DNA from 2 places in the Lactococcus sp. LG1267 genome. Region 1 is predicted to be linked to the other one. Evidence: riboswitches for the same ligand, from Rfam matches in the RefSeq annotation. Region 1 holds a riboswitch; the other holds the start of a gene.
The links. Region 1 has a riboswitch for thiamine pyrophosphate ahead of thiT (energy-coupled thiamine transporter ThiT). Riboswitches for the same ligand answer to the same signal wherever they lie in the genome.
Positions count from the first base shown of each region.

Region 1 (15,355 bases):
AGAAATTTCAGTCGGAACTGAAATCTTTTCTCCTTCTTTTATTTAAAGTCCGCGGTCAAATAAGTTCTTCCGTTTATTATCGAAATACTCATTTTTTGCAGTTTTAGCCTTATCTTCTCCTTTTTGAGGAGAGCCAGAAATAATAGCTTCGTCGAGGTTTAATCCTCGTTTTTTCATATCCCGAATCGGATTATTAGTGGCTGGACGTCTTGGAGACATCGGCTTTTGTTCGATTGTCTTCTTTTCACTCGATGCCGGTTTCGCTGCATTAAGTACTGCTGATGAACGGCGCAAAGAAAAATCATCTTTATCACGCTCTAGCGGATGAACATAGCCTTTTGGACGTTTAGGAGGTACCGCTGCTTCTCTTTTGGCCTTTTCTTTTGATTCATCAACACTCGTTTTTTTAGGCATTTTATCAAAAGAACTATACCCACTATGATTGCTATTTAATGGACGATGTTGAGTGCTATAGCTGACCTTTGTTTTTATTGGCTTATAGACATCTGAACGTTTTTTATCAGACATTTGAACACCACCAAAAGAAGCCTCGTCTTGTTGACTAGGATTCTTAGTAATCAGTTGTGAATTTGTCATGATGACGCGTGTGTCTTTTTCAAGCATTTCATCATCATCGATGATTGGAAATACGACTCTTCTTCCTTCGTTCATTGCTTGCCCTACTTAATTTTTTGTTTGTCTTGAAACTTTTCCTCTACGTTCCTTAAAAAGTTTGTTTAATCTTATTTTTTTCTTAGGTAAGTGTTTCAATTATTATTATATCGCATTTTCAGTGATTTTTAAAGTTATAGTCCCAAAATTTCTCTGATTTCTGCTTCGCTGAGCGTCTTATCAATCACATCACCGTCTAAAACATTTGCAATCAAATCTTTTTTACGTTCCTGAATCTCCATGATTTTTTCTTCAATCGTTCCTTGTGTAATCAAGCGAATGACTTCAACAGTACTCTTTTGCCCCATACGATGAGCTCTTGCAATGGCTTGTTCCTCAACCGCTGGATTCCACCAGAGATCGACCAGGATAACAACATCAGCACTTGTAAGGTTCAGACCTACACCACCTGCTTTCAGTGAGATGAGGAAAGCATCACGACTTCCAGCATTAAAGGCTTGTACCATTTCTAACCGTTCTTTGACTGGAGTTGAACCCGTTAGCTTATAAGCTGTGAGATCCAATTTTTCCATGGCTTCTTCAATATAAGGGAAGGTTTTGGTAAACTGTGAGAAAATCAAAGGGCGATGACCAGAAGCCTTGACTTGCTCTAAAAGCTCCATCAAACTGTCTAACTTCCCAGAACCACCTTCATAATTGTCCATGAAAAGTGCCGGTGTATTACATATTTGACGGAGTCGTGTGATTCCTGCCAAAATTTCAATACGTGATTTCTTAAGACTCGCACTGTCCATTTGACGGACAGATTGTTGCATCAATTCCAATTGTGCTAAGTATAAGAGCTTTTGCTCTTCAACCATGTTATTGCGTAAGGTCATTTCCATCTTATCAGGCAACTCTGTCAGAACTTCTTCTTTTTTACGACGCATAATAAATGGATGGATAATACGGGCAATAACTTCTGGCGACATCTTATTAAATGTTTCCCGTTTTGGTAAAAAGCCAGGCATTACCACTTGGAAAATAGCCCAAATTTCTTCTAAGCGATTTTCCAACGGCGTTCCTGATAAAGCAAAAGTATGCTCAACATTCAGTTGACTAAGTGCTCTATTTGTTTTACTGCTGTAGTTTTTCACAGCTTGTGCTTCATCCAAGAGAAGATAGTTAAGCTTCTTGTCTTGATAATCATCGAAATCCTTAAGGAAACTTCCGTAACTTGTAATATAAACTTGATGTTTCCCGTGAATCAAAGCATCACGATCGGCCTTCATCCCATCAACAACCACATAATCTACCGTGTCCGTAAATTGCTCAAACTCACTGGCCCAGTTGTAAATAAGGCTGGCAGGAGCAGTGACTAAGGCTGTTTCATCTTCTTTTAGATTTGATAGTAAATAGGTGATTGCTTGTACTGTTTTACCCAGCCCCATGTCGTCTGCCAACACACCTCCTAAGTGATAGTGCGTTAACATAGACATCCAACGAACTCCTGTTTCCTGGTAACTTCGCAGTTCTGCTTTGACATGCTCAGGTTTTTCGTAAGGGAAGGTTTCTGGGTGCGTTAAGTGTTCATAGAAGGCTTTAAATTCATTCGAAAAATTGCTACTTGAAATATTTTCAAATATTTTAGAAACTTGGAAGCTACGTGTCACATTGACTTCTAAGCTCGTTCCACTAATAGTAAAATTATCATCCAGTTCTCGTAAAGCCGATTTCAACTCACTGAACTTCTGGTCAAAGATAAATAATTTTCCGTTTTCACTGACATAATATTCCGCATTATTTTGCAGTTGTGCAATAACATTTGCAAATTCATTTTCGCCGATGCTTGGCATTTCAAAGGCGATATCCAACAAGCCTCCTCGACGATCAATCATGATTTCCGGCACTTCATCGACTTTCATATCCATTAGTCCAGGAGACAGTTTTACTTGACCTAATTTCTGGAATTGGGGCAAAATTTTAATAAAGAAAGTTTCTGCAAATTGTGCCGAAAGCGTAACAGAACTTGTAAAAGAACGTGTGAAACCAAAACGAGCCATGAGCGTAAATATCTTATTTTCTAGGCGTAAGTCTCTTGAAAACTCGAGTGTTTCTAATTCATGGAAGTGTTCCACTTTAAAATTTCCATAATCAAATTGAACCGAAAGTTCTATATTTTGTCCATCAGGATTAGCAAAGTTAAAAATCGGTGTAAAGGGGCGAATAACAAAATTTTCAGGAGCTGAGATTTGACCTAAACTAGAAAGTTGTTGCAGTGCTTGCGCTACTTTGTCCTTATCCATATATGAAAATTGATTATGTTTTGCACCCTCAAGTTCTTTTTGAACCAGCTGTAACAACCGTTTTTGTTCATGGTCAACCTTATAAAAAACATGATTATAATATAAAAGCGAACCACTGTAAAAGGAACTGAAAGCATTATCTTCGATTTTTAGCTCAATAAAGTCTCTTTGGCTTGTCACACTAAATTTAAAAATTTCTGAATCTTCGTCAAGAGTAACGAAGGTGAAATAGTTAACCAATGCACCTGATAATCTCAAGCTAAAACGTGACAAGTTAGAAGCCAAATCCATTGCCTCTTCAATAAAAAGATAAGGGAAGTTGAGGTAACGTCCATTTTTAATATATAGTTGATTGGCCATTTGGGCATCAAGTTTGCCATGTATTTTAAGCAAGAAATTCAAAAAGTCTTGACTGGCTTCATCGAAATTATCAAAAAAGAGATCAACATAGTGAAGAGCACCAAGCGAATATTGTCCAAAGTTTTGCAATGTTCTCAAAAAATATGGAATATCCTTAATCACATAAGCCCTACCTAAACGTTCGCTATATAAGCGTAAGTCAAAATACATGAAGTAATCCATAGAAAAAACATCATAGAGTTGTGAATTATCTTCAACATGTACTTCAATCGAAAATTGCTCTGCTCCGAAATTAACTTGTGTTTCCCCATTCAAGGCATCTAAAAAGGCAGCGTTGGCAGCCAATTCATCATTTGCCACTAGCTCAATCTTTTCTATATTTTTTTTATCGTCTTCGATTTCTTTATTTTCATTCTTGAGGTATTCTTCTACTGCAGCAATGTGCTTACAATAGCGATGATTACGCTGAAAATCAGCACAAGAACAATAGTCCTGCGCTCCATCCATATCGTAAATTACTTGTTCTCCTGCAACCTCTGCAGAAAGTTTAAAATCTTCTATTGACGGATCAATTAAAAGCCCCTGACTATACAGGGCTATTCCTTCACTGCGTACACGTGCTGGCATCATTCTGCTCATTTTATCTTTATCCTATTTTTGATGCCTTTTTGCACCAACTCTCCGTCTATTTTTTCTTCTAAATCCCTTTAAAATGTGCATACATTATACCATATTTGGCTAATTTTTTCACGAATGCCCTAATAAAAAACGTATGTCCGTCTTCAATAAAAATTTTTTCTAAGACTTAGTTCCTTCAGTGTAAGTCAATGTAAAAACCTTTTGACATAAAAATTTTTTAAGTCCACTTTTAATTTTTTAATTTATGCAAAAATTTGAATTTTTGTATTATTTGTATTATACTTTACACTATTAAAATAAAGAGGCTCAAAAAATGATTAACGCTTATCACACAGTTTTGTTGTTGATTATGGGCTCACACTAAGTACTGGAAAGTAAAGGTGTGAGTCCTCTTTGGCGTTGGTCAAAAAGGGGCAAAGAGATGTCCCTTTGGGCATCTTTTTTTAATTTATTTTTAACGATTATTGCTACTCAAACGTGACAATAAAATGAGAGGAGACTTAATTTGACTTAGAATTTTAAATTAAAAATATTTATTTTTATAACGAGAGGAATTTATAATTGGAAAATAATCAAAATTTACAAAAGAGAATGGCAACACGCCATATCACTATGATTGCTCTAGGTGGAGCAATTGGGGCTGGACTCTTTAAAGGGAGCGCTTCCGCTATAGAATCTGCTGGTCCTGCTGTCCTTCTTTCTTACTTTATCGGAGGCGTGGTTTTATTCTTTGTGATGAAGAGCTTAGAAAAATTAGTTCTCAGCTCGGATGAACCACATGGCCTTTCAGGTTTGGTTCAACCTTATCTGGGTAACCATGCGGCCGACTTTACCGACTGGGTGTATTGGTCACTTTGGATGATTAATATTATTGCCGAAGCTGTCGCTGCTGCTAGCTTTATACAGCTTTGGTTTCCTAATATCCCTTCATGGGCTTTTGTCTTACTCATCGCTATCCTAACGTCACTTATTAACCTACTGTCAGTAACATTCTTTGCCGAAACGGAATACTGGCTTGCTTTTATCAAAATCAGCGTTATCATTCTTCTTATTATTTTTGGTGTCATTTTAGTTGCACAAAACATTTTTAATACCAACTTGATATCTGCATTTTCAGGGATGACAAAATATGGTGGCTTTGCGCCACACGGACTTAAAGGCGTTATCAATTCTTTATTGATTGTTATCTATTCCTACGGTGGTTCTGAACTCATTGCCATTACTGTTAGTGAGACAGAAGATCCTAAAACTGCTATCCCGCGCGCTATCCGAGGCGTTATTGGACGTATCATTTCTTTTTATATCGTCCCAATGTTCCTCTTGCTCCTTATCTACAACTGGAACGACTTGGCAACATCAACAATGAGCCCGTTTGTCATGGTCTTTAACAAAATGCATATTCCATTTGCTGCAGACATCATTAATTCCATTATTATTCTGGCGCTCTTTTCTTCAATCAACTCTGGCATTTATGCCTCTTCAAGAATTTTATTCTTCCGCTTAAAAAATCATAAAGGGAAATTTTCGCAAAAAATTGCTACTTTAAATAAAAGCAAGGTTCCTCAAAGAGCTGTGCTCTTCTGCTCTGGGACATTGTATATTGGTGTTGTTCTTTCTTACTTCTTAGGAGACAGCTTATTCAACTATCTCGCTGGTTCTTTATCTTACACTGTCCTTTTAGTTTGGTTCTTAATTAGTCTTGTAGGCTTCTTATTAGCGCGTAAGACCAAAGCTCTAGGTACTATGAGTATGAGTCTTATTGCTCTTATTGCTTTGTTATTGATTTTCTTTGGTATCCTTACTACTAATCCTGTTGGAGTAACCCTCTTTACCGCACTACTTTACTTTATTATATTGATCAGTTATCGGAAAAAGAACGATCCTGTAGACAATATCAGTTAAGAAATATTAAACATTTTCCTTTTAAAAAGGAAAATGTTTTTTTATGTGGTAGTAAAAAAAGCTGACAGGACTGTCAGCTTAAATTTTTTATGAGTGTTTCAATCAATACATCGCGATCTGCAATCCATTGTGCCCGCTCATCTTTCAGATGCACACGATTGGATAAGAAAATCACCGCTTTTTTTGCTTCCAGGTTCATCAGGATGAAAGTTCCTGTGTAACCTGTGTGCAGTAACCATTGGTCATGTATGAAGTCCCAAGCTAAACTTCTTGGACGTTGACCCGCTGCAAAATTTTTCTGTAGGGCCAAATATTTTGTGTCTGAAAAATAACCTTGAACAAATTTCACCAAATCATTCATCGGTGCAAAAAGCCCTGCTGATCCACAATGTTTCCCTAACACTTTTGCTTTTGGATCATGAACTGTTCCCACTCTCGTATCTAGACTTGTAGGTACAGCATTGGTAACAGGACCAAAAGATGTGGCAGACATGTCCCATTTTTCAAAAACCTCTGCTTTAAAAACTACGTCTAAAGATTTCCCATAAAGCTTTTCAAGCATAAAGCCCAACAAAATAAAGTTAATATCTGTGTAGTGACAACTTTTGTCTTCCGTTACCTCGATATGGTCAATCGCCTCTTTTAAACCTTTAAAATCTAACTTATCACGGTTTTCAATAAACGGATTGATACCTGTTGTATGAGTAAGAAGCTGTCTCAAAGTGATGCTCTCATCATGAAAATCAGGATAATAATCCGTAAACGGAGCATCCAGACTTAACTTTCCTGATAAAACGAGGTTAATGACTACTGTTCCTGTACCTACAACTTTTGAAACGGAAGCTAAATCCCATTTTTTCCCTGCAACCAATGGTTCGACTTGTGGAAGTATTGCTTGATTGCCTCGAACAAACTCTTGAACCTTTGTTCCTTCTACAATAGCAATCTGGCAGCCTGGGAAAATTTCTTCTGCCACATAGTCATCAATTGTCGCTAAAAATTCTTCTTCATTTTTCATAGGCCTTGTTTTGTAAACCAAAGTTCCATGTGGTGTGGGATGTCAATAGCCAATGTCTTTGCTTTTTTATCCAGATACAATTTTTCATCAGGTAAATCATCTGCAAACTGAGCCAAATCAAAAGATGGCGACACTTGAAAACGTAAAAGCATCAGGTCAAGCTTTTCATCCATATTAGCTGTCAAGTCAGGTCCATCATTTTGACAAAAGACCAGATGCAAGCCAGCAAGATCTAAAAGATTCCCTTGCGCTTTTACACCAAGAATTTTTTCATACTCTGAAATAATAGACTTTTCAGCAATATTAATTTGCACTTCTTTAATAGCGAAATCGGATAATCCTGTAAATTCTCCCTCATCAAAGTCAACTTCAGATTTAGCAACTTCCGTTAAGTCTGACCAATCATTTACAGATACCATCAGAAAAACATCACTTTCTGGAGAAACAGCTTCAAAAGCCCAACTGTCTTTTACCTGATAAAGATGTGTGACTTGGTCCAGATTGCGCGCTAAAAGCTGTTCGATTTCATCCTCATCAGCTTGGATGACTGTACGTCCATGTTTTTTCACACCTTGAACTGGAACTACACCTGGTGATTCCTCTAAGATTAACCTTGGTTGCTTTGCTTCATAACCAGATAAAAAAACTTCTGCATTTTCTTCGTGCAAGACTTTCATGCCAAGCACATCACGATAAAAATTTAAATTTTCTTCGCGATTGAGTACACGGTAGCCTGGTAAGCAAACTTCTAAATTATTTATGAATTCTTTCATTCTGATTCTCCATTTATCTTCTTATATTTTATTAAAACTTATACAAATTATCAATGATTATATGTTAGAATTGTTTTATGATTAAATTTCGAGACCTTATTAAAAAACCTTGGACCTGGACAATTCTTCCTGCTCTTCTCTTTGCCCTTCCTTTTTCTTTACGGGCTGGTTGGGGGCAATGGTTAGGACTCAGCCTCCTTCTTTATCTAATTAGTTTAATTTTTACTTATAAAAAATCAATCTGGCTTGCTTTCTTTGTACTTTCTTTATTGCCAAGTTTTGCTACGTCACTCATGAGCCAATTGCATTCTGGAAGAGCTTTTTCTTCTCTTGACCAAGTGATCTTTTTTGTGATTTTCTTTATTGCTCTTGGCTTATCTTACTTTCTTGCTCGCCGCCGTAATATTATTCCACCGATTGCTATCAAAGAATTTCCCTTGGGCAAAATTGCCCTCGGATTTGGTGCGCTTTTCTTAGTTTCACTCTGTGTCAACATTTTAGCACAGGCGCTTGGTTTACAAGCAAGTACAGAAAATCAAGAGGCATTGAATAGTCTCGCCCAGGTTATTCCTTTAGGCATCTTTGCTGTCCAAACGATTTTTGCCGGTTTCTTTGAGGAACTCACTTACCGTGTTGGCCCTTTCGAAGTTCTCTTCACAAAAAATAAATTTTTAGCCTTCGTGACAGCAGCTCTGCTTTTTGCAGGTATGCACAGTCCAACAGATCTTTACAGTTGGCTTGTTTATGGCTCAATGAGTCTGGTGTTAACCACATTCTATTTTAAATACCGAAATTTTTACCTCAATATGGTCATTCATATGGCTTGGAATTTTCTGGGAATAAGTATGACATTTTTGCTAAAGTAAACATCTTATGGTATATTAAGATTGTAAAATTAAAAATTTGCACAATGGGTGCTCTAAGGGAAACCAAGAGCTGAGAAACACCATTTGACCTGATCTGGTTAGTACCAGCGTAGGAATGTGTTTGTATAGGGGACTGCTGTCTTCAATTCTCTCTAACCCTCCTTTGTGCCAACAAAAGGAGATTTTTTATGTCTAATTCTAAAGTTTTAGAACTTACCGAAACAGCTATTGCTGCCGCATTAGCTCTTGTCTTGAGTTTCATCTCGATAAACTATGCTCAGGTTTTTTATCTTGAGCTGGCAGTTATTCCCTTACTGGTCTTAGCCTTGCGCCGCGGCGTCTTTTGGGGCATGACAGGCGGGCTAGTATTTGGCCTACTTCTGATTGTATTAGGTCAAGCTACTATCTTGACTCCAGTACAGGCCTTGCTTGAATATATTGTTGCACCGATTTCTCTTGGTTTAGCTGGTGTTTTGCGCAAAAAGGACTCTAGCCAAACACGTACAATCTTTGCTGTAGCTTTTCTCGGCGTTCTTATCAAATATTTTTGGCACTTTGTCGCTGGTGTTATCTTTTGGGGACAATATGCTTGGAAAGGCTGGGGAGCTATTCCCTATTCATTTGTTGTAAATGGAATAAGTGGAATTGCGACTGCGGCTCTTGCTTCTCTAGTCCTTGTTCTGCTCTCCAAGAGTGCACCTCAGATTTTTCAAGCGAAAAAGTGATATAATGAACGCATGAGCAAGAAAAAGAAACTGAAAAAAACATTAGTTGAACAAATTCTGGACAAAGGTCAAGTCAATCATGAAGGGCTTGCTCTCAATGCTTTAGAAGCAGAGCTCATGCCTGAAGACATCCAACGTCGTGACATTTATAAAACGCTCGCACTTATAGGAGATAAAACAGGTCCAATCGTAGGGATTCTTCCTCTGACAGAGCATCTTTCTGAAAAGAAATTAGCAAAGGTCTCTGGAAATAAGAAGGTCCACATGATTCCTCAAAAAGATTTGCAAAAAACCACTGGATACATCCATGGTGCTAATAATCCTGTCGGTATCTGGCAAACCAAAAGGTTCCCTATCTATATCGATACCATCGCACTGGATGCAGATAAAATCATTGTTTCTGCCGGTGAAGTCGGCCGTTCTATACGCCTCAATCCAAAAGAACTCGCAACTTTTGTACAAGCTGAATTTGCTGAAATTCGTGAAATTTAAATAAAAAGGAAAGCTTAACTATGGCTTTTCTTTTTATTTTTACATCTCGATTTATTGTTCCGACAAATAACACTTTACAAAAGTACCCAAAACCGCTAAAATTAAGCTATGTTACCTAAGATTATTGCCACTTTATATCCGCTTCTCAGCTGGATCGTATTGGTTTTCGCTTTTAAATTTTTACGTATTCGCCACTTGACTAATCGAAAACTTCGCATTCCTGATATTTTTGTCCTCTTTTTAATTTTTGGACTCCAACTTTTTTCAGAGCAATTTACTGCTATCAATATTTTGCCTTACTACTTTTTGATTCTTTCCTTCTTAGCTCTCGTCTTGTTGCTATTGGATTTGTTCTATTTTAAAGACTTCAAATATAAACGTTTCTTTAAGCTTTTTTGGCGCATTACTTTTGTGATTACTTTTGCTCTTTACATCGCTATGATTGTCATGATTTACATGCATTGATAAAAGAACCATACTAATGGTTTTTCTTTTTATATATGATTCATAAAAAAAACCAGAAAAACTGGTTTTTTTATTTGTTTCCGAGTTCTTTCAAAAGAACAGCAAATTCTTCATCTGTCAGCGTAATTCCCTTGCCCATCTTTTCATGGTCGGGCGACCACTGGCGCAAATCATACTTAGCTTCCATGCCATTCCATGACACGCGGTTAAGCTCTTTTGTCCAGCCTTTAGCATTTTCAGATAGAGTAATAAGATGCTCCTCAATTTCAAATTTTAAATCAGCCATATACACCTCCTATATTAATGATACGTAAAAAGTGTTAACTTTTCCCAATTAATCTTCAATAAGTTGAATATCAACACCTAAAGCCGTCATTTTTTCTATGATACTATCGTAACCTCGAAGAATAAATTCAATATTTTCAATCGTTGTTGTACCTTCGGCGATAATACCAGCCAAAACTAAACTTGCTCCTGCACGCAAGTCGGTAGCACGAACATGAGCACCTTGAAGCTTATTAGGTGCTTCATAAATAATATGATCATCTACAGTTGAGATTGTAGCACCCATACGTGCCATTTCTGGCACATGATTGACACGTTTTTCATAAATCGTATCCTTAATCCAACCACGGCCTTGTGCTTTCAGTAATAACGGTGTGATTGGTTGTTGTAAATCAGTCGCAAAACCAGGGTAAGGTACTGTCTTAATATTGATAGCTTTTAAGTTTTCTGAGCGATGAACCTCGATAGAGTCCTCACGAATGGTCATGCGTACACCCATTTCTTCAAGTTTAGCAATAAAAGATTCTAAGTGTTCGTAGATAACATTGTCAACGATGACACCGTCTCCCATAGCTGCAGCCAAAGCAAGATAAGTTCCTGCTTCAATACGGTCAGGAATGACCGTATGACGTGCACCGTGCATTTCTGATTTTCCTGTAATACGAATCACATCTGTGCCAGCCCCACGTACCTTTGCGCCCATGTTATTCAAGAGTGTAGCCACATCAATAATTTCTGGTTCACGTGCTGCATTTTCAATAATGGTTACACCTTCTGCTGTACTCGCTGCAAGCATTGTATTAATTGTTGCACCTACAGAAACCATATCCATATAGATGGTTGTGCCATGTAATTTTTCTTCTTTAGCTTCAAGGTGCATGGCATCTTCAAGGTAAGATAACTCTGCTCCTAAAGCTTCAAAAGCTTTAACATGAAGATCCATAGGACGTGGACCTAAATCACAGCCCCCGGGTAAACCAACCGTTGACTTCCCAAAACGACCAAGAAGTGCTCCATTGAAATAATACGATGCACGCAAAGAGTTTATCTTACCATAGGGCAATGGCTTTGAAACAACGTCACGTGTATCAATCGTCAAAATACCCGCATCAGTATCACGTTGAATTTTTGCGCCCATGATTTCCATGATATCAACCAAACTTGCAACATCTGAAATATCGGGAACGCCTTCAAGTGTAACAATATCGTTAGCTAAAATCGTTGCCGGAATAAGGGCAACTACACTATTCTTAGCTCCAGAAATCGTTACCTTCCCTGAGATACTTTTACCACCATTGATTACTATTTTTTTCATAAATTTATTACTCTATCACTTATTGTTTTATTTGAGACATGAAATACATGTACCCTCTATTCTACCATTTTTCCCGTCTTTTGAATAGATGAAAAGCATCCTTTTTTCTTCGCAGATCTTCATCTATGAAATGTATTCATTTATCTGTCTAAAATCTCATTGTATATTATTATTTAACATTAGAAAAAAATGATAATATAACATTAGACACAAAAAATAAAGAAAGGGATAAATGATGAATTTTTCACTCAAAACTTCTTTCATCCCAAACAAAAAGAAAGCAACCTTTTTTAAAGCAAATTATTTTTTCAATATTAATAATGACATGCTCAACCATTTGGAACGTGCTCAAATAAGTCCAGTGCCTTCTCTTAATGAAGCAGATTATCAAGCTTATAATAAAATAATAAGTGCTGAAGGGAAATGGATTGGCATGAGCTCGGAACTCCTTCCTAAAAGTCAAAGCTATTCTCTCAAGAACAAAACCTTAAAGCTCCCCGGCTATACCTTTGAAGGATGGGCTAAAGTCCGTAACCGTCACAATGTACTTGCTCACCCCCAATCTCAGGAACAAGCCCAACTGTATGCTGGACCAACTTCAGTTATTCATCGCACCAGAGTCTATAATCCCAGCTTCCTCTGGAAACCTCAAGAAAAACATCACTTCGAGCCTATTGGGCAAATCTATGACTTTCATGCACAATGGACACCAATCAAATATCCTGTACGCTACAGCGCTAAAACAATTTGGAATGAACCACTGGAGTGGGACCATCCTGAAGGTATGCGAAGCATTGAACAAGGCTACATCTCACCAGCCAAAGTCAAATTACCTCACTATCACTTTGTCGGCTGGCAAGTAGAGGATGCTCCCTTAAGCAAAGAGCAGCTAATTATTCCTGCTGGTATTGGTCCTGTCGATATTATCGCTATTTTCGAGCAAATATCCTGATTCAGTATGATCAGCACTTTCCCTTATTTTAGGAAATCTTGACCACATTAAAAAAAACGCTCGTTAAAGCACGAGCGTTTTTTATATTAAGATACTTCTTAATTTTATTCAAAGACAAATTGGTTGTGATAAAGCTCAGAGTAGAAGCCACCAAGATTTACAAGCTCATTGTGGTTTCCTTCTTCAATAACTTCACCGTCCTTAAGAACAACAATTTTATCTGCATTAAGTATTGTTTTCAAACGGTGGGCAATAACAAATGAAGTACGACCAGCAATTGCTGCTTCCATAGCCATTTGAATTTGTTCTTCTGTCACCGTATCAACGTTTGATGTTGCTTCGTCAAGAATAAGCAAATCAGGGTTAGTCAAGATAGTACGGGCAATCGAAATTTGTTGTTTTTGACCTACAGAGAAAATATTATCGTCGTCATCCACAAGCGTTTCATAGCCATCTGGTAAGCTCTCAATGAATTCGTGGATATGTGTCGTCTTGGCTACTGTGATAACTTCATCCATAGTCGCATCTTTTTTACCAAACTTGATATTGTCCGCAATGGTTCCAGAAAAAAGGACAGATTCTTGCAAGACGATCCCAACTTTTGAACGTAATGAATCTAAGTCAAATTCACGAATATCGGTACCGTCAAACTTTATTCCCCCTTTGTCCACATCATAGAAACGATTCATGAGGTTCATAACAGTTGTTTTACCTGATCCTGTTGGACCAACCAAGGCAACCATTTGGCCTTTGTTTACATTAATGTTGACATCTTTGAGGACCGGCTTGCCAGGAAGATAACTAAAGTCAATATCTTCAATGTGTACACCTTCAGAAATACCTTCAAAAGTTTTACCATTTTCAGGACGTACTTCTTCTTTTTCATCAAACATCACATTCAGACGTGTTGCACCAGTTACCGCAAGTTGCAATTGACCGAAAGATGAAGAAACCTGCATGATTGGGTTGTAATATTGTTGCGCATATTGGATAAATGTAGCAAGCAAACCAAAGGCTGCAGCAGTTGATAATGAAGCATCATTAAGGAGGATATTAGCACCTGCAAAAATAACCAAAGCCAAAGTCAAGAGGGAGAAGCCATTCATCAATGGGAAAATCATACCTGACCAAGCTTGAGCTGCGAAGGTTGTTTTACGTACTTTATCATTACGTACTTCAAAACCTTCGATTGCATCTGCTTGAAGTCCTTCAACGATAATCGCTTTTTGCCCAGAGATTTTTTCATCCATATAAGCATTAAGTTCGCCGACTTCTTTTTGTTGTCTATCCGTGTATTTCTTAGCTTGAATAATGATAATCACAGCGCAGAGAACGGCCACAGGAGTTGTAGAAATTGTCACTAATGCCATCTTGACATTTTGGTCGAAAATCATATACAAAATCCCGATGAACAGGGCAAAGTTAGTGGTAACGTTCACTGCTGCTTGGTTCAATGTGTTTTGAATATTATCCAAGTCTGAGGTAAAGCGGGCGAGAATATCTCCATCCGCATGACGGTCAAAATACGAAATTGTTAGGCGTTCCAACTTACCAAAGAGACCTTTACGCATACGGTTTGTTGAGTGTGCAACGATACGTGTAAAGAGCAAGCTATAGATAAGTTGCGCAATACCTGTCATCACGTAAAAAGCAAGTAGCATCCACATTGAACGCATAAAGTCAGCCTTGCTTGGTGCATGTGATGTAGCTACCTTCATCAAGTCAGAAATTGACTGACCATTAAGATTAGCACGGATAGCTTCTGGAACATTGGCATCTGTAAGCTGGTGCCAATCTGTCGGAATCTTAGCCATAGCTTGAAGACTATCAATTGTTGTTCCTGAAGGAAGGTTAGAAGTTACCGCAGTTGGTACATTAGCAGATGTCAGACTATGCCAATCAACCACTTGTCCAGTAGCTTTCCCCATTTGCGCAGCAATCTGCTGCAAGGCGTCCTGAGCTTGGTTTGCTCCTGCCGCTATTTGTTGTAAACCTTTCATCGCTTCATCAGCGTGTTGATGACTAAAATAATCACCAACGTAAGTCGAAAGATGTGTGATAGAATCCCCGAGAAGTACGGGCGCTTTAACTTGCAGATAAGTAGCCGCAATGATAAATATCGCAATCACGAGGAATTGTAATTTATATTTTTTGAAGTAGAGATAGAAGAACTTCAATGCACGAGATGTATCATTCATAATCTTTTTTCATTTTCTTGTTTTTCATTAATATATTGAAGAACATTGAAAATTTAGTCCTCCTTTGCTTTCTGTGTATCATAGATTTCACGGTAAACTGCAGAATTCTCAACGAGCTCTGCGTGTGTGCCTTGCGCCACAAGTTTACCTTCATCAAGGACCAGAATATTGTCCGCATGAACGACAGATGAAATCTTTTGAGCGATAATAATTGTTGTCGTATCTTTTAAGTCATTGCTCAAAGCTTCTTGTACCAGTTTTTCTGACTTGGCATCAAGCGCTGATGTTGAGTCATCTAAGATAAGGACTTTAGGATCTTTGATAATACCACGCGTGATCGACATACGTTGCTTTTGTCCGCCTGAGAAGTTATTCCCACGTTCTTCAACCTGTGATTCATAATGATCGGGCAGTTTTTCAATAAACTCTGCTGCCTGCGCGATGCTG
Region 1 covers NZ_CP071295.1:229,377-244,731, forward strand. The annotation lists gene J0J33_RS01175 (hypothetical protein) at 43-672, opposite strand; gene J0J33_RS01180 (DEAD/DEAH box helicase) at 807-3,917, opposite strand; gene J0J33_RS01185 (amino acid permease) at 4,479-5,819, shown strand; gene J0J33_RS01190 (serine hydrolase domain-containing protein) at 5,893-6,837, opposite strand; gene J0J33_RS01195 (CppA C-terminal domain-containing protein) at 6,834-7,610, opposite strand; gene J0J33_RS01200 (CPBP family intramembrane glutamic endopeptidase) at 7,688-8,476, shown strand; TPP riboswitch at 8,511-8,609, shown strand; gene thiT (energy-coupled thiamine transporter ThiT) at 8,665-9,201, shown strand; gene J0J33_RS01210 (aminoacyl-tRNA deacylase) at 9,214-9,693, shown strand; gene J0J33_RS01215 (DUF3397 domain-containing protein) at 9,802-10,158, shown strand; gene J0J33_RS01220 (YdbC family protein) at 10,229-10,444, opposite strand; gene J0J33_RS01225 (UDP-N-acetylglucosamine 1-carboxyvinyltransferase) at 10,493-11,758, opposite strand; gene J0J33_RS01230 (hypothetical protein) at 11,991-12,710, shown strand; gene J0J33_RS01235 (ABC transporter ATP-binding protein) at 12,815-14,908, opposite strand; gene J0J33_RS01240 (ABC transporter ATP-binding protein) at 14,962-15,355, opposite strand, start outside.

Region 2 (15,355 bases), 830 kb from region 1:
TGACTTTTGGCGTAAATATACTGATTATAAATAGTTGCTTCATCTTTGAGATGTTTTGCTTGGGCTGGATCTATTGTTTCAACGCTATTGGTATATTTTTGGATTGTCGTTTTATTTTGTTGCGCGACCATATAGTTCACAAAGATAGGATAAAATAAAAGACCCAAAGCAAGAATCAACAGAACAGTGGAAATAATATTGCGCAGTGAAAATCGGCGTTCGCTTTTTCTATCTGGACTTTTATCACGCATGTGCTCCTCCTGCATGGTATCCATATTTTACTATTTTGAATCTACCTCTACTTCTTGTTTCTTTTTACGAATAACCATTGCTGCAAAACCCGCTGCTCCTGCTACTAATACCACGGCGACAATTCCTGCTCCACCTGTAAATGGAAGTGGGAATGGTTTATTATTCACAATATCATTATTATGCGCAGCAGGTGTTGTTGAAGCATTGACCTTTGTTACATTGGCAGCTGTCGTTGCTGTTGGTAATTGGAAACCATCAGGAGCAATCACTTCGACCGCAAAATAGTTGCTTGTGTTTTCTGTGTCTGTGTTGGTGTCAACAAGGTTAAGACCAGAAAAAGTAGCGACTCCTGAAGCTCCTGTTGTTTTGACAGCAATTGTTCCGTCAGCTTGTGTCACGAAAGATGCTTTGTCTGTTGATGAGTAGGCTGTCGGTAAACTGGAAAGATCTGAAGAAGAGCCATTAAAGCTTTAGGCATGTTTTTTAACCAAGGCCTCAGCCGCGGCTGCATCTTTTGCTCTTACCAGCACAAATGTAGCTGGAGATGAAGTAATTGCTGAAGTCCCATCCGTTTTCGTCAGTTGGACACCACCAATATTTACAGTAGAATTTTTAGGTGTTGAACTGAGATCGACACCGTAAGCATTGATGATTGTTGTTTTGGCATTATCTTTATATGACCCCGCTGTAACACTACCTGATACTGTCGTAGGAATGTAGAGGTTCATATTTATTCTACCTGTTGCTGCATCTAGTAGACCAGCTACTTTTTTCATGCCATCATTTGTTAAAGAAACTGAAACCACTTGATTCGTAATGGTCATTGTATAATCTACTTCAGGTGTTAAAGCTGTTGTACCCGCCTTAAGCGTTGGAATACCGATTGTGAATCCTGCTGGAATCGTATCTTCAATCGTAAATTTTGCTTTAACATTATCTGCGATATCAGGCGAAGTCACTGTATCAGAAGTATTGACCCATTGTGATTTATCAAAGCTTGTATTGACGTTCCAACCGACCTTGTTTCCAGCTGCTGCTGTCGTTGTATTCGCAGCGTCACTCTAATTTGTATCAATTAAAGTTGTCGTATCTGCATTGGGTGATACAAGTTCATTAGGCGTTTTTCCGTTGTAGTTATCATCAGCGTTTGTAGCAGCAATATCAAATAAGTTTTTATATTTCGTCATATCCTGCTTCGGATAGACATTCAGTGGACCTTTATTGGTTGTATCGGAAGTATTAACCGTCACAATAAAATCCTTAACGGTCTGGACACCACCAACTAAAGTCATTTGATGAAAAAGCCAATAACCATCAGTAAGTCCCGTAAAGTCCGTCATACCATTTGTATCGGTTTTCTGAATTTTTCTTGTTGAAACATCGGCTGTAAAGGCTGAAGATACAACATCACCTGTACTGTTAACCATTGCAGAAGCAGCACCAGTCGGTGTAATTTTAGTTGCAGAAAACTGAACGTTCGACATTGTTAAGTTATTTGTCGCCGTAGATGTTGAAGATTCACCTGCAGCTTGTTGTGTACCGTCATTATTCCCGATAGCATTTCCCGTAGCGGCAGCACTTGAAGGTCCAGCCTGTTGTGCATAAATAACAACCTCACCATTAGAGACCTGATTTTTAATGGTGGTCGTTACGGCCTCCACAGCTGATTGAGAAACAATCATGTTTGAAACTGCAGCAAGTAACACCACAGAAGCTAAGGTGAACTTTCTTTTCCTTGTATTAATTTTCATATCCTTCTCCAATCTTTCGGTGTGATAGCGCTTTATATTTTAATTGTACAGAATTGTCAGAACAAAAGTGAATTAATTGCTTAAACATTTATTAATATTAAAGAAAATAAAAAAATAATGCAGTAGGCATTATTTTTGTTCTATAACTTTATCTTCTCTAGCGCTTTTGGTGGAACACTTCTTTCTTCTACAATATTCCAACGTACAATCTTATCGTAATTTATGTGAGCCATGATGTATACACCTTCACGTAATGAATCTGCACGTAAACGTAGATCTTTGATTTCCCCTTTACTATTAGAGGATTTGAAGAAATAGACGTATTCACTTTCTGAATCAGAAGTGCTTCTGGTCACAGAACTCGTCTTGTTTTCCAAAGTAACTTTCGCGTAATAGTCAGTCGTGTTTAAAATATGTTTTAAAGCAAAATATCCTCCACAAAAAATAATTGATACAACAGTTAACCCAATAAATCTTTTCATATTTTCTCCAATTGGATGTATACTATAAAAGTAGACAGAACTTTATGTGTTATAATCTGTTTTAAAAGACATGAAAACGAAAGGACATCCTATGTCAAAATCTAAACGCTACGATGAAGAATTCAAACAATCCCTTGTCAATCTTTATCAAACTGGAAAAACTCAGTCTGAACTCTGTAAAGACTATGGTGTATCTCAAACAGCACTTTCTAAATGGATCAAACAGTATTCTCAAGTTAAACTCGAAGATAATTCTGTACTTACTGCCAAACAAATACAAGACCTACAAAAACGTAATGCACAGCTTGAAGAGGAGAACCTCATCTTAAAAAAAGCAAGTGCCATATTCATGCAAAACTTAAAGTAAGACTCCTCGCTGTCTATCGGTTACGCTTTGAACACGCCACAACAACCTTGTGTCGTGTTTTACATGTCAATCGTTCTACTTACTATAAATTTTTAAAACATAAGCCCTCAAAAAGAGAACTGGATAATCAAATTTATAGAAAACAAATACTTCAAATTTATACCAAAGCAAACAAAAGACTTGGTGTGAAGTCTATCAAGGTCATTCTTCAAAGAGACTATGATACAAAAATCTCTGAAGGAAGAATTTACCGTCTCATGAAGAATATGGCGCTCCCTAAAATGGCAACCGTTAAGCCAAAACGCTCACTTAAAGAAGTTCAAAAAACGTACCCTCAGAACTTACTCAAGCAAGAATTTAATCCTGACCAACCAAATCAAGTATGGACAACAGACTTCACCTATATTTCTATCGGATATAAGAAACATGTCTATCTCTGCGCTATACTTGATCTCTACTCTAGAAAATGTATTGCTTGGAAACTCAGTCATCGTATCGATGCAAAGTTAGCATGTGACACTCTAGAATTAGCACTTAATAAAAGAAAGATTGAAGGAACACTTCTCTTCCATTCTGACCAAGGTTCACAATTTAAGGCCATTGAATTTAGAAAAATAATTGATGACAATAATATCATGCATTCTTTTTCTAAGCCTGGATATCCTTATGATAATGCCGTTACTGAAGCATTTTTCAAGTATTTGAAGCATAGACAAATCAACCGAAAAAATTATCAAAATATGAAACAGGTTCAATTAGATTGCTTTGAATATATTGAGAATTTTTATAACAATTACAACCCACATTCGGCTAATCTTGGACTCACTCCTAATCAGAAAGAAGAAAATTACTTTAATTCAATCAATTAACACTTTTTTCTGTCTACAAATTTGACATTAGTCCAAATAGTCTTATTTATTTATAGTATACTAAAACATAAATACATTTTTAAGAGCAATTTGAACATTCATGTTTTTGTGTTTATTATAAGTAATAAAAGGAGACTTTTTAATGATAAATACTATTTTTTGTCTAAAATAGTGCGTGTATTTTTCTTACGATATTTTGTGGATTTGTTGCTCTTGTTAAAAGTGAAATAACTGCTACTCCATCCAAAGGCATTTGGCTCAGTTTATTTAGCGAATCAAGAGTAATGCCACCAATTCCAACGATTGATTTTTGATTTACAAGAAGCAACTCTCTCAGTTGTTTTTCTCCAAATGGCTCGGCAGCATCTGATTTACTGCTTGTAGGATAAATGGGGCCAATGCCAAGATAATCTGCGTCACTTTTTTGTGCTGCTAAGAGTTCTTGTTTATTTCTAACCGATAGCCCAATATATTTTTTCGGGCCTAGCTTTTCTCTGGCTTCTGCAATTGCTCTATCTTGTTGTCCAAGATGAACCCCATCTGCTTGGATCATGCAAGCCAGTTCTAAATCATCATTGACAATAAAAGGGATATGTAAGTCCTTTGCTGCTTCTTGGAGCTTCAATACAGTGGTCATTCTTTGATTTTGATTCCTATAAATTGTTCCTTTATCGCGAAATTGATAGGAAGATACTCCTGACTGTAGAATCACAATAATTTTTTTGACTGCTTTTTCTATGGATAATTCAGCAAAATTTTGTGGACCTGCAATAAAATAACACTTTAAATATTCTTTATTCATCACATCTTACCCAATGATTAAGAGGACCGTGTCCGTGACCAACATTAATACTTTCTTTTATTGCGTTTGTGATAAAGGATTTTGCATGAGGTAAAATATCAAGCAGTTCTTCTCCCCGTGCAAGATGAGCTGTAATATATGAGGAAAGTGTATCCCCTGTACCATGTGTTCGATTTGTATGAATTCTTGAAGCAGAATAACACATAATTTCACCAGATTCTGTCAATAATAAATCTGTCACAGTTTCTCGCGCTGAATGCCCTCCTTTAATCAGAACATTTTTCGCCCCCAAACTTTGCAGATCATAAAGCGCTTGTCGTATCTCTTCCTCATTAGAAATCGGGTAATCCAGAAGTACTTCTGCTTCTTGCAGATTCGGCGTAATGAGTTCTGCTAAGGGAAAAAGGTCTTTTTTTATGCACCTGATAGCTTCATCTGAAAGAAGAACGGTACCTCCTTTCGCAACCATCACCGGATCAACTACCAAATGTTGGGGTTGATAGCGTTTAATTCCTGTGATAACAGCTTTAACTTGAGCTACATCGAAAAGTGCCCCTGTTTTTGCAGCAGAAATATCTAAGTCAGAAAACACTGAGTCAAATTGCGATAATATAAAATGAGGCGCTACACTTGAAATCTCTTGCACCCCAAGTGTATTTTGAGCAGTCAGACCTACAACAATCGTAGCCGAATAAACTTTTTGACTGTGAAAAGTTTTAAGATCCGCATTAATTCCTGCTCCTCCACTTGAATCAATACCTGCAATTGTGACAACTTGTGGTACCTCAATCATTTTCTTAGCCCCGCTTTCTTTGAACTGCAATAGATATTATTTAATAAGGCAGTGATAAAATCTCCAGGAAGCCCTTTGACTTGTCGTTCTGCCTGGATTCCAGATTCACTAAAAAATTTAGTAGCTTCATATGAAGCTTCAAGTAGGTGAGAATTTGTGGCTGAAAAAGTAGCGATCGCCGCAGTTAACATATCACCACATCCAACATTTATTTCAAAAAGTTTGCTGCTTGTCTTCACATAATGCAGATGATTTCCATCTGTGATGACATCTGTTTGTCCCGTCTGAACAATAACAGCATTTGTTTTTTTTGCTGCACTTTTTGCATTATTACTGCTGATAGTCGTAGCAAGTGAGTCGATACCTTTACTCTTTTCTTCCTCTTCAGCAAACCAAGCAATTTCCGAAGCATTCCCTCGGATAATATCGAAGTGAATTTCAGATAAGAGTTGTTTCATGATTTTGGCCCTATAAGGAACGTGTACGGCTACTGGATCTAAAACAACCGGGATTCCTTTTTCGTTTGCTAAACGTCCCGCTACAATGAAAAGTGGTACATCTTCTTGGCTCAAAGTACCTGTATTTAAAACAAGTACACTTGCAAGTGTAAGGAGATCTTTAATTTCATCCTTTTCGGACGACATTAAAGGTGAAGCACCTAGAAAACTTACAAGATCAGCAACTCTTTGGATGGTAACACTATTCGTAAGACTTAAGATTAAAGGCTTTTGATGACGAATTTCTGTTAAAGTTGACATAAAAAAACTCCTTTGTAAACACAAGGAGGGGAAAGCAAAAAACATACCACATCAAGTTAGATAAACTAAAAGTAGTAATGACACATCCCTTCGCAGGTCTTAACCCGAGCAGGTTTGATGGTTTTTCTCAACTGATAAAATGATCATTTTATCGGTACCCATTGTGTTATGATATTTATTTTTTCTATAGGATTATATTTCATATAGAAATTAATTTTAGTATAACATACTGTGTCATAAAGATAAAGCAAGCGCTCAAATTTTTATTGGTTCTATCATAAAAAGCACTGATGAGTAAAGATCAGTGCTTTGTCTTCTAGTAGTAACGTTTATTTTTTTGTTTTAGTGCTTTACGAACATTTTTCATGCCGCCAACTTCTTTAAACATTGTGTCGAGTTTTTTTCTTTCAATTTCTCTGTTATTTAGACCTGCATAAGCTATTTCTTTTAGTAGCTTTTGGTAGTTTGAAAAACGTTCAAATGAAAGTTCACCTTGTGCAAGAGCGCCTTGAATAGCACATGCGGGTTCATTGCCATGCTTACAATCAGAAAACTTGCATTGCGATTCTAAAGCTTCAATATCTGAGAAGCTTTCACTAAAATTTGCCCGATCTAAGCCAACTTCACGTATCCCCGGCGTATCAATAATCATAGCTCCTGAAGGTAATTTAAATAGCCTACGTTGTGTTGTGGTGTGCTTTCCTTTTCCATCACTGCGTAGATTATTTGTTTTTAACGCTTTTTGTCCCAATAATGCGTTAACCAATGTTGATTTACCCACACCAGATGAACCAATCAAAACATAGGTTTCTCCGGCCGTGATGTAGGATTGTAAAGGAAAATATCCATTTTCAGTTTGTGAGGATGTCAGAATAATATCAACACCTAAACTAATCACTTGGAGAGCTGCTTGTTTTTGTTCCATATTCTGTGCTACATCTGTTTTAGTTAATACAAATACAGGAAGAGCACCTGATTCCCATACTAGGGTAAGATAACGCTCTGCTCGTCGTAGATTAAAGTCTTCATTAAGCGACATACAAATCAAGACTTTATCTATATTAGTCGCCATAAGTTGGCGTTCATGCGTCTCTCCAGCTGCTTTACGAATAAGAGCTGAGTGGCGTGGCAAACAGCGCTGAATTTGTGCCCGTCCAGTAGAATCTGTTTCTCGATCTAAGAGAACGAAATCGCCGACTACTGGAAAGTCAAGTGATTCTAATGCTTCAAAACGATATTTCCCCGATACTTCTGCTTTGACTTCACCTGATTGAGTTGCGACGATGTATTGATTGCGATTCTGCTCAATCACTCGTCCGGGATAAAAATCTGGATAATTCATAGCTTCTTTTTTAAATTTTTCTGTGAAGCCTAATGTATTTAATCTATAGTTTGTGTTCAAGTTTTGTTCCTCCAAAAAGTTTTAGTAACTTATTGGGAGACAACATGGTTCAGACGTGAGCAAGTGCCTCCCCATGTCTTACAATTTCCTTATTTACGTGCATAATTGCTCCTTACTTTTACTTCAAGTATAGCATATCTTAATATAAAAAAATACAGCCTTTAAAGCTGTATTTCTCTTTAGATAGTAACAGTTATTGAGGCTGCAATAATGATTAAGACCAGACCAATAATTGTTAGGAGCATTTCTTTTTTTGTTTTTCTTTGATTTAAGAACCAGATTCCTGTCAAAGTTGCTAAAACAACAGATGTTTGAGAAAGAATAAATCCAGTCGCCAAACCATTCATATCAGGTTGAGCAGAGATGAGATAAGTTAAGGCCGCAAATGCAAAGAAGAAACCGGAGATGATATGTTTGTATGATACACTTTCAAAGATTGCCATTTTTGACTTTTCTTTGAAAGAGATGACAATACTGTAAATAAGAGCAGTCAAGAGCATACCAATGGCTTGTGGGAGAAAGGCTTCTTGACCTGACAAGTTACTAGCTTGAGGTGCAGCAGAGTAGGCCCAATATCCAATCGCACCAAGCGCTAAGAAAATAACTACTTTTCTCAAAAGCCCCGTACTTGCAGGCGTTTTTTCTTCAGACCAAACAGTCAAGCTCGCACCAAAAATAATAAGTATAAGAGAGAAAGCTCCCAAAATTTTAGCACTAACACCAGGCCAGTTTCCCAAAGCAACAACACCCCAAAGTGATGCAGCTAAGAGTTGGAAAGCTGTCGTAATTGGCATTACTTTAGAAGAACCAATCAAACTAAAACAGTAAAAAGTTACGATTTGCCCTGCAGCCCAACCGATTCCAGATAAAATACCGAGAAATAAATCCATCCCTGAAGCTAAATGAATGCCTTGTGACATGGAAAAAACTAGGGCAAAAATTAGAGTACCTAAAGTTGAACCAAGGATTTGGTTGACGGGTTTCCCACCAATTTTTGAAACGATTGTTGGGTAAAGCCCCCAACCAAGAAGCGGGCCAAGGCCAATTAATAGTGCTGTTGTATTCATGTTTTTGTTTTTCTCCTATTTGTCTTTAAAATACGACATTGCTTTCTAGTAAGATGTTTGCGTAAGGTGTCATTTCTCCTGTACGGATAAAGGCATGACAGTTATTTAACTCTGCCTTCATATCGCTATGTGGAATAAATTCGACAGGTGTATTAGGTAAGCGATCAGTAATTTGAGTTAAAATTTTTGGGTTATTTTCTTTTATCTCTTCAGCAAGATAGATTTTTTGAACTTCAAGTTCTTCTAAAACGTTATTTAAGACGTCCATGAAGCTTGGAATACCATTATCTACAGCCAAGTCAATTTTTTCTGTTCCTCTTGGAACTGGCATCCCAGCATCACCAATGCTAAGCTTGTCAAAGTGACCCATTTGAGCAATGACACGTGAAATATCAGAATTTATAACTTTTGTTTTTTTCATTTGAAATACTCCTAATCCAGTTCATTTTTGTAAGGGATAGAGGGTTGTGCGCCGTATCTTTGTACAGTCAGTGATGAAGCTTTACTGCCATAAAGAATAGCATCCTCAATATTACTGAAATCAGCTTTTAAAACAGTGCTTAAAGCACCGATGAAAGTATCACCAGCAGCTGTTGTATCGACAGCCGCTACCTTGAAAGCAGGAATAATACCAGACTTGCCATCTTTGATATCATAATAAGCTCCCTTACTTCCTAAGGTGATAATCACTGCTTCAATACCAAGATTGTGGAAGTAATCAGCAGCAGCTTTTAGACTATGCTCATCTTCTACTTTTATTCCAGTTATGAGTTCAGCTTCAGTTTCATTGGGAATAATGATATCGGTTGTAGCTAAGAGCTCTTGTGGAATATCCGTTCTCGCAGGTGCTGGATTAAGAATAGTTCTAACATCATTTTCTTTAGCAAGCTTAAAGGCAGTAACTGTACTGTCAAGGGCACTTTCAAATTGGGCAATCAAAAAATCGCTGTTGGCAATAATATGCTTTGAGTTTTCAACGTGATCCGATGTAAATGCATTATTCGCCCCTGAGAAAATCATAATGCTGTTTTCACCAGAATCATCCACGGTAATAAAGGCTTGACCTGTAGATTGGCTTTCTAAGAGTTGGACAGCTGAAGTATCTATATCTTCATACTCTAAAAGCTCACGCATCATTTGTCCAGCACCGTCTTTACCAATGGCACCGATAAAGAAAGTATCAGCGCCAGAACGCTTTGCTGCTACCGCTTGGTTGGCACCTTTACCGCCACCGGCAGTAAAATGTTCTTTTGCATGTAAAGTCTCACCTGGTTTCGGCATATTGCTTACTCTCAAAGTTGTATCTAGGTTGATACTGCCAATAATTGTGATCTTATTCATTTTAGTTCTCCTTTATTTTTCTTGTACTGTCACGTTCAACATAAGAAACTTTAAGTTTAATCTGTTTTTGGTCAATTGGCTGATGGTTTGCCATTTTATAAATTAATTGGGCCGCTTCATGCCCCATTTCATAAGCGGGTTGATGAATTGTTGAAAGAGCGGGATAAACGTATTTGCTCATCAAAATATCATCATAACCAATCAGTTGGATATCTTCAGGAATACGTTTATTTATGCGATGAATCTCCTGCATATATGCAACCGCATGAACATCAGAAGGCAGAATAATCGTATCAAGAGTGTTTTGTTCTTTGAGAAGTTTTTCTGCTTCCGCTTGGATTTCCAAAAAATCATAGCTCATACTTTGAAAAACTTGATAGTCCACCGCTGCTTGATTTAAGTAGGTAATACTAGAACTAAAGCGTTCATTCGTATTATCCGTTGTCAATGGTCCTCGAACAACTGCAATCTGCTGTGCTCCTGCTTCTACTACAGCCTTGGCAGCCAGAAATCCGCCGTGGCTGTTGTCAGAGAAGACACCAAATTCACTTTTCTTACCTACACGATCCACAGTTACTGCAGGTAAATCAAACTCAGGAAATTCTTCCTTAAAGTCAACCGTTGTGATGACACCAGCAGCATTGCTTTGAACTAAAAACTGAAGATAGGACTTGATGATTTCACGATCTTCACTAACATTCCCTAAAATTAGTTGGTAGCCTTTTTCTCTAAGAAATTCTTCCACTCCTTTCGCCAACATTGGAAAGAAGGGATTAGAGATATCAGGCAATAAAAGACCGACCAAGTTACTTTTTTTACTTTTTAGAGACTGAGCCGAGATATTTGGTGAGTAATTCAAGTCTTGAATCGCATTTTTAATCTTTACCTCTGCTTCTGCGCTAACATATCCGTTATGTGTGATATATCTTGAAACTGTAGACACGGAAACGCCAGCTTTCGAGGCAACCTGTTTGATTGTAGCCAATAGACCTCCTTGTGACATAATGTGGAAACGTTCTCACATATTACTTAACTATTGTAATAGCTTGCTGTAAATATGTCAAGCATAAACTAAAAATTATTAGATTAATTAAAAAACGTAAAAAAAGAGCCTCAAACTTGGCTCTTTCTGCTTTTTAGTCATAAAGATAGAATAAATCACTAGCAATTGTGGGATAGGCCATGATCATATTTTGAAATTTGTCCAAATTAATAGCTTGATTAATACAGAAATTCAAGATATTTACAAGTTCTTCTGCCACTGTCGAGAGAAGTGTCGCTCCAAGAATTTCATTTTTATCATTTACAATAACATTAATTTTTGAAAGAGGATCAGCTATGCGTTTATAGGTATACCAATCCGTCATATCTATGTTTCGCTCATTTTCTTTATCAAGAATTTTGGTTTGACCAATTTGGGCGAGTTTGCTAGATCCAAAAATAACAGTAGGAATGGCCGGATATTTGATACCTTCAATTTCACCGTCCTGTGCAAAATAACGTGCAAGGTATCTGGCTTCAAAACCTGAAACAGGGGTTAGTTTGGGTTGTTTTTTATCTAAAGCATCTCCGATAGCATATATATTTGGATTATTAGTTTGTAAAAATTCATTAACTTCAATACCTTTAGCCGTTGTTTTTACACCGACAGCGTCGAGATTTAGGTCTTCAATATTTGGAATACGCCCGACTGCTGAGATAACACCATCAGCAGTGACTTTGCGATTGTCTTCACTAGTGATTTTGATTCCTGAGTCAGTTTGTTCAAGCCTTTCAGGCGAAAAATTATCAATAAAGGAAATGCCTTCGTTTTGTAATTGCTTAATATACGAGGCTGCAAATTCATCCGCGAAACCTCGAATTTTTAGTGCACCGTGTGTGAGAACAGAAACCTCAGCTCCCGCTGCATTAGCGATTTGCGCTAATTCAAGTGAGACATAACCCGAACCTAAGAAAACAAGACGTTTGGGAAGTTCCTCTAGCTCTAAGAAGTCATTGGAAGTCAGTAAAAACTCATTACCCGGAATATCCAAAACCCTTGGTCGTGCACCAGTTGCTAGGATATAGTTATCCGCAAAGTATGCCTTATCCCCGACATCTAGATGTCCATCGGTCTGAAAACTTGCCGAGCCATAAACAGTCTTAATGCCTGCGCTTTTCAATCCTTGTTCAGTGCTTGAAGGAATGGCATCACTGTATGCTCTTTTTCGAGCTAGCATTTCTTGCCAATCAATTCTAAGGTTACCGTGTAAACCAGCAGATACGAGATTTTCTGCTTTATACTTTGCTTCGACAAGTGCCATCATAATCTTTGTGGGATCACAACCATAGTTCGGGCACGTTCCGCCCCATTTATCCTTTTCCGCAATTAGGACAGATGCTCCCTGCTCTTTGAGTGCATAAGCTAGTGCATTCCCTCCAGGTCCTGCACCGATAATAATATAGTCATATTTTTCCATATCTGCTCCTCCAACTTTCTCTTAAATCCATCATAATAGGAAAAAAGCCAAAACGCGAATGTTTTGACTTGTTTTTCCTATTTTAAAACGTCTTGTAATTCTTCTTTGTGGGTTCTAAAATACTTTGCCGCATACGGGCAAGTCGCTTGAAGTTTGAGATTTTCTTTACGTGCTTTCTCAATCCCTGCTTTTAAAAGTAGTTGAGCAAGACCCTGGCCTCGATATTCAATAGCAACACCTGTATGAGTGATAACAATATTATTGCCCATTCTCATAAATGTCATCTCGCCGATGCGTTCATTATTGTCATTGTACAAGATAATGTTGTTGTCTTCTTCAACAGTTTTCATAGTCTTCCTCTTTTCTTCTTACTTGATAAATTTTAGTGCACCAGATGGACAACGATTGATAATCTCTTGATTATCAAATTTTTCTCCATTATCTGGGATAATCCATGGTCTGCGCCCCACTTCCCATACAGCTGCATTACCACGTACACATTCTCCTGCATGCTCACAAATTTGAGCATTATAATAGATATCCATTTCCTTACCACGATAACGTCGGTAACCTGCTTGATCCAAGTTTTCATCAGTTGTTGCTTGATTATTAATTTTTGAATTGTCCATTTTCCCCCCTTAATGTGATTAGAAGCCTCCCAAGTCTGTCGCCTTTCCTGCCTCAACTAAACCTTCTTCCTCCATATAAACAGCAAAAGGTTGTAATTTTTCAGCATGGAAACGTTCTTTGAAAGCATCAATAGTTTCTTGTGGATATTGTTTAGGATCAAGCTGCAGACGTTCCACTGGAATAGGACTTTCACCCGTAATTTTAGCATCAATAAGTACAGGTAAGCCTGATTCAACCAACTTCATTGCTTGGGCAAAAACATAGTCCAACTCTTCGACTTTGTTAACTGTAAAGCCATGAACGCCCATTGCCTCAGCAACTTTTGCAAAATCAATCCCAGTAAATTCCACCCCAAGATAACCTTTATTAGTCGTTTCTTGCTCATCTTTGATAAAACCAAACTGTTGATTAGAGAAAACGACATTAATAATTGGTAACTTTTCTTGAGCTTGAGTTGCTAAATCTTGCATAACCATTGAAAAAGCACCATCACCTGAAAGTGACCACACTTGACGATTAGGGAAATCTAACTTGGCCGCAATCGCACCGGGAAGCCCAACACCCATTGTCGCAAATAAACCAGAAGTGCGCCAAAGTTGACCTTTACCCATATGCAAATGACGAACAGATGTCATCGTAACATCTCCAACATCAGTGGAAAAAAGTGCATCCTTTTTCGCGACTTTATTAATAGCATGATAGACCTGATAAAGATTCAACGGATTTTCTTTATCTTCTTCAAGGGTCTGCGTATAATTTTTCCAGTTGGCGATATTTTTTACATTAGCACGCCACCAAGGTGTCTCTTCTTTTTCCTTCATTTGCTGAGAGAGGGCTTTCACAACTTTTTTAGCATCTGCTAAAATGCTGAGTTCTGTCCGTTGTCGTTTGCCTAGTTTTGCAGGATCGATATCTACTTGAATCACGTGTTTCACATGTTCAAACATATTCGTAACATCGATAAAAGGTTGGTTCGTGCCCAGCATTAAAACCGTATCTGCGTTTGCAATAGCATCATTAGCTGGTTTTCTTGAAACTCGAGTAGGCGATCCAAGAAAAGCCTCAAAGTCATCATCCATAATATCAATAGCCAGTGCGGAAACCATTACTGGGGCTTTAATTTTTCTTGAAAGCTCCATAAGTTCAGTCCCTGCGCCACGCATCCCGATACCAGAGAAAATGACAGTACGTTCAGCATTTTGTAAAATTTGCATCGCTTGCTCAATAGTCTTTTGCTTGGGTTCAGCAAGTTCCGGTTGGATATAAGCTTGACTTGCATCAAACCATGAATCTTTTTCAATTTCTTGCCAACCCAGATCAACAGGAAGTTGAACTACAGCCACACCTCTTTTGCTGTAGGCTTGACGAATCGCTTCGTCAATAATATGAGGAAGCGATTGTGCGGTCATGACCACACGATGGTAGACTGAAACATCAGCATAAATTGGATCTTCATTCATTTCTTGGAAAGTATCCATATTCATTCCAGTAGTGCCAAATTGACCAATAATTGCCAACAGAGGAACATGATCTTCTTTTGCATCATATAAACCGTTCATTAAGTGTGTTCCCCCAGGTCCTGCAGAACCGAAGGCTACACCGATATGTCCTGTAAATTTAGCGTGCATACTTGCAGCCATCGCACCCACTTCTTCATGACGGACCTGAACAAAATGAATACGCTCTTTTTCTTCTAAGAGGGCATCCATCAAAGAATTAATGGAGCCACCTGGCAGACCATAAATATCTTTTACTCCCCAATTTTCAAGAACTTTAACTGCTGCAACACCAGCTTTTATTGTTTCTACCATTACTATTTCCTCTCATTTCTAAAAACTTAAAATATGAGTGACCGAAAATTAGATGACGAATTGCTGCTCTCTAGCGAAAGCCTTTTCATTTCAATATATCTTAATTATACTACGAAATAGTCTGAAAAGGTAAAGATACCCGAAAAATAACTTTTTAAGAGAGGATTTTCGGTACACTTTTTGATTTAACTTACTCAAATTTAAAGTAAGTCGGTGTTTTTGATAGCTTCAATATCTTTAGCACCAGCTAACTGCATGGTAATCGATAATTCTTTATTAAGATGTTCAAACACTGATTTAACACCCTCTTTCCCGCCTAAGTTTAAGCCGTAAAGTACGGGACGACCAATAGCAACAAGGTCTGCACCACTAGCTAAAGCTTTGAAGACATGCTCCCCACGACGTACACCACTATCAAAAATAATTGGGACACGTTTATTGACCACTTGTGCAATTCTTGGAAGGACGGTAAAGGAAGCTGGTCCTCCATCAAGCTGGCGACCTCCGTGATTAGATACCCAAATACCATCAGCACCAGCTGCAATAGCCTCCATCGCATCAACTGGATCTT
Region 2 covers NZ_CP071295.1:1,491,500-1,506,854, reverse strand. The annotation lists gene J0J33_RS07385 (class C sortase) at 1-251, opposite strand, end outside; gene J0J33_RS10805 (hypothetical protein) at 282-650, opposite strand; gene J0J33_RS10800 (hypothetical protein) at 723-1,211, opposite strand; gene J0J33_RS10795 (hypothetical protein) at 1,314-2,003, opposite strand; gene J0J33_RS07375 (YxeA family protein) at 2,144-2,485, opposite strand; one part of gene J0J33_RS07370 (IS3 family transposase) at 2,577-2,808, shown strand; one part of gene J0J33_RS07370 (IS3 family transposase) at 2,808-3,721, shown strand; gene thiE (thiamine phosphate synthase) at 3,885-4,523, opposite strand; gene thiD (bifunctional hydroxymethylpyrimidine kinase/phosphomethylpyrimidine kinase) at 4,516-5,316, opposite strand; gene thiM (hydroxyethylthiazole kinase) at 5,313-6,074, opposite strand; TPP riboswitch at 6,143-6,246, opposite strand; gene rsgA (ribosome small subunit-dependent GTPase A) at 6,391-7,476, opposite strand; gene rbsU (ribose/proton symporter RbsU) at 7,656-8,543, opposite strand; gene rbsD (D-ribose pyranase) at 8,569-8,964, opposite strand; gene rbsK (ribokinase) at 8,976-9,884, opposite strand; gene J0J33_RS07330 (LacI family DNA-binding transcriptional regulator) at 9,886-10,869, opposite strand; gene J0J33_RS07325 (NAD(P)/FAD-dependent oxidoreductase) at 11,021-12,343, opposite strand; gene J0J33_RS07320 (GNAT family N-acetyltransferase) at 12,421-12,693, opposite strand; gene J0J33_RS07315 ((4Fe-4S)-binding protein) at 12,712-12,972, opposite strand; gene spxB (pyruvate oxidase) at 12,991-14,784, opposite strand; gene J0J33_RS07305 (lactate oxidase) at 14,985-15,355, opposite strand, start outside.
Region 2: it holds a riboswitch for thiamine pyrophosphate, as region 1 does, so the genes downstream of both, thiM (hydroxyethylthiazole kinase) here and thiT (energy-coupled thiamine transporter ThiT) in region 1, are expected to answer to the same signal.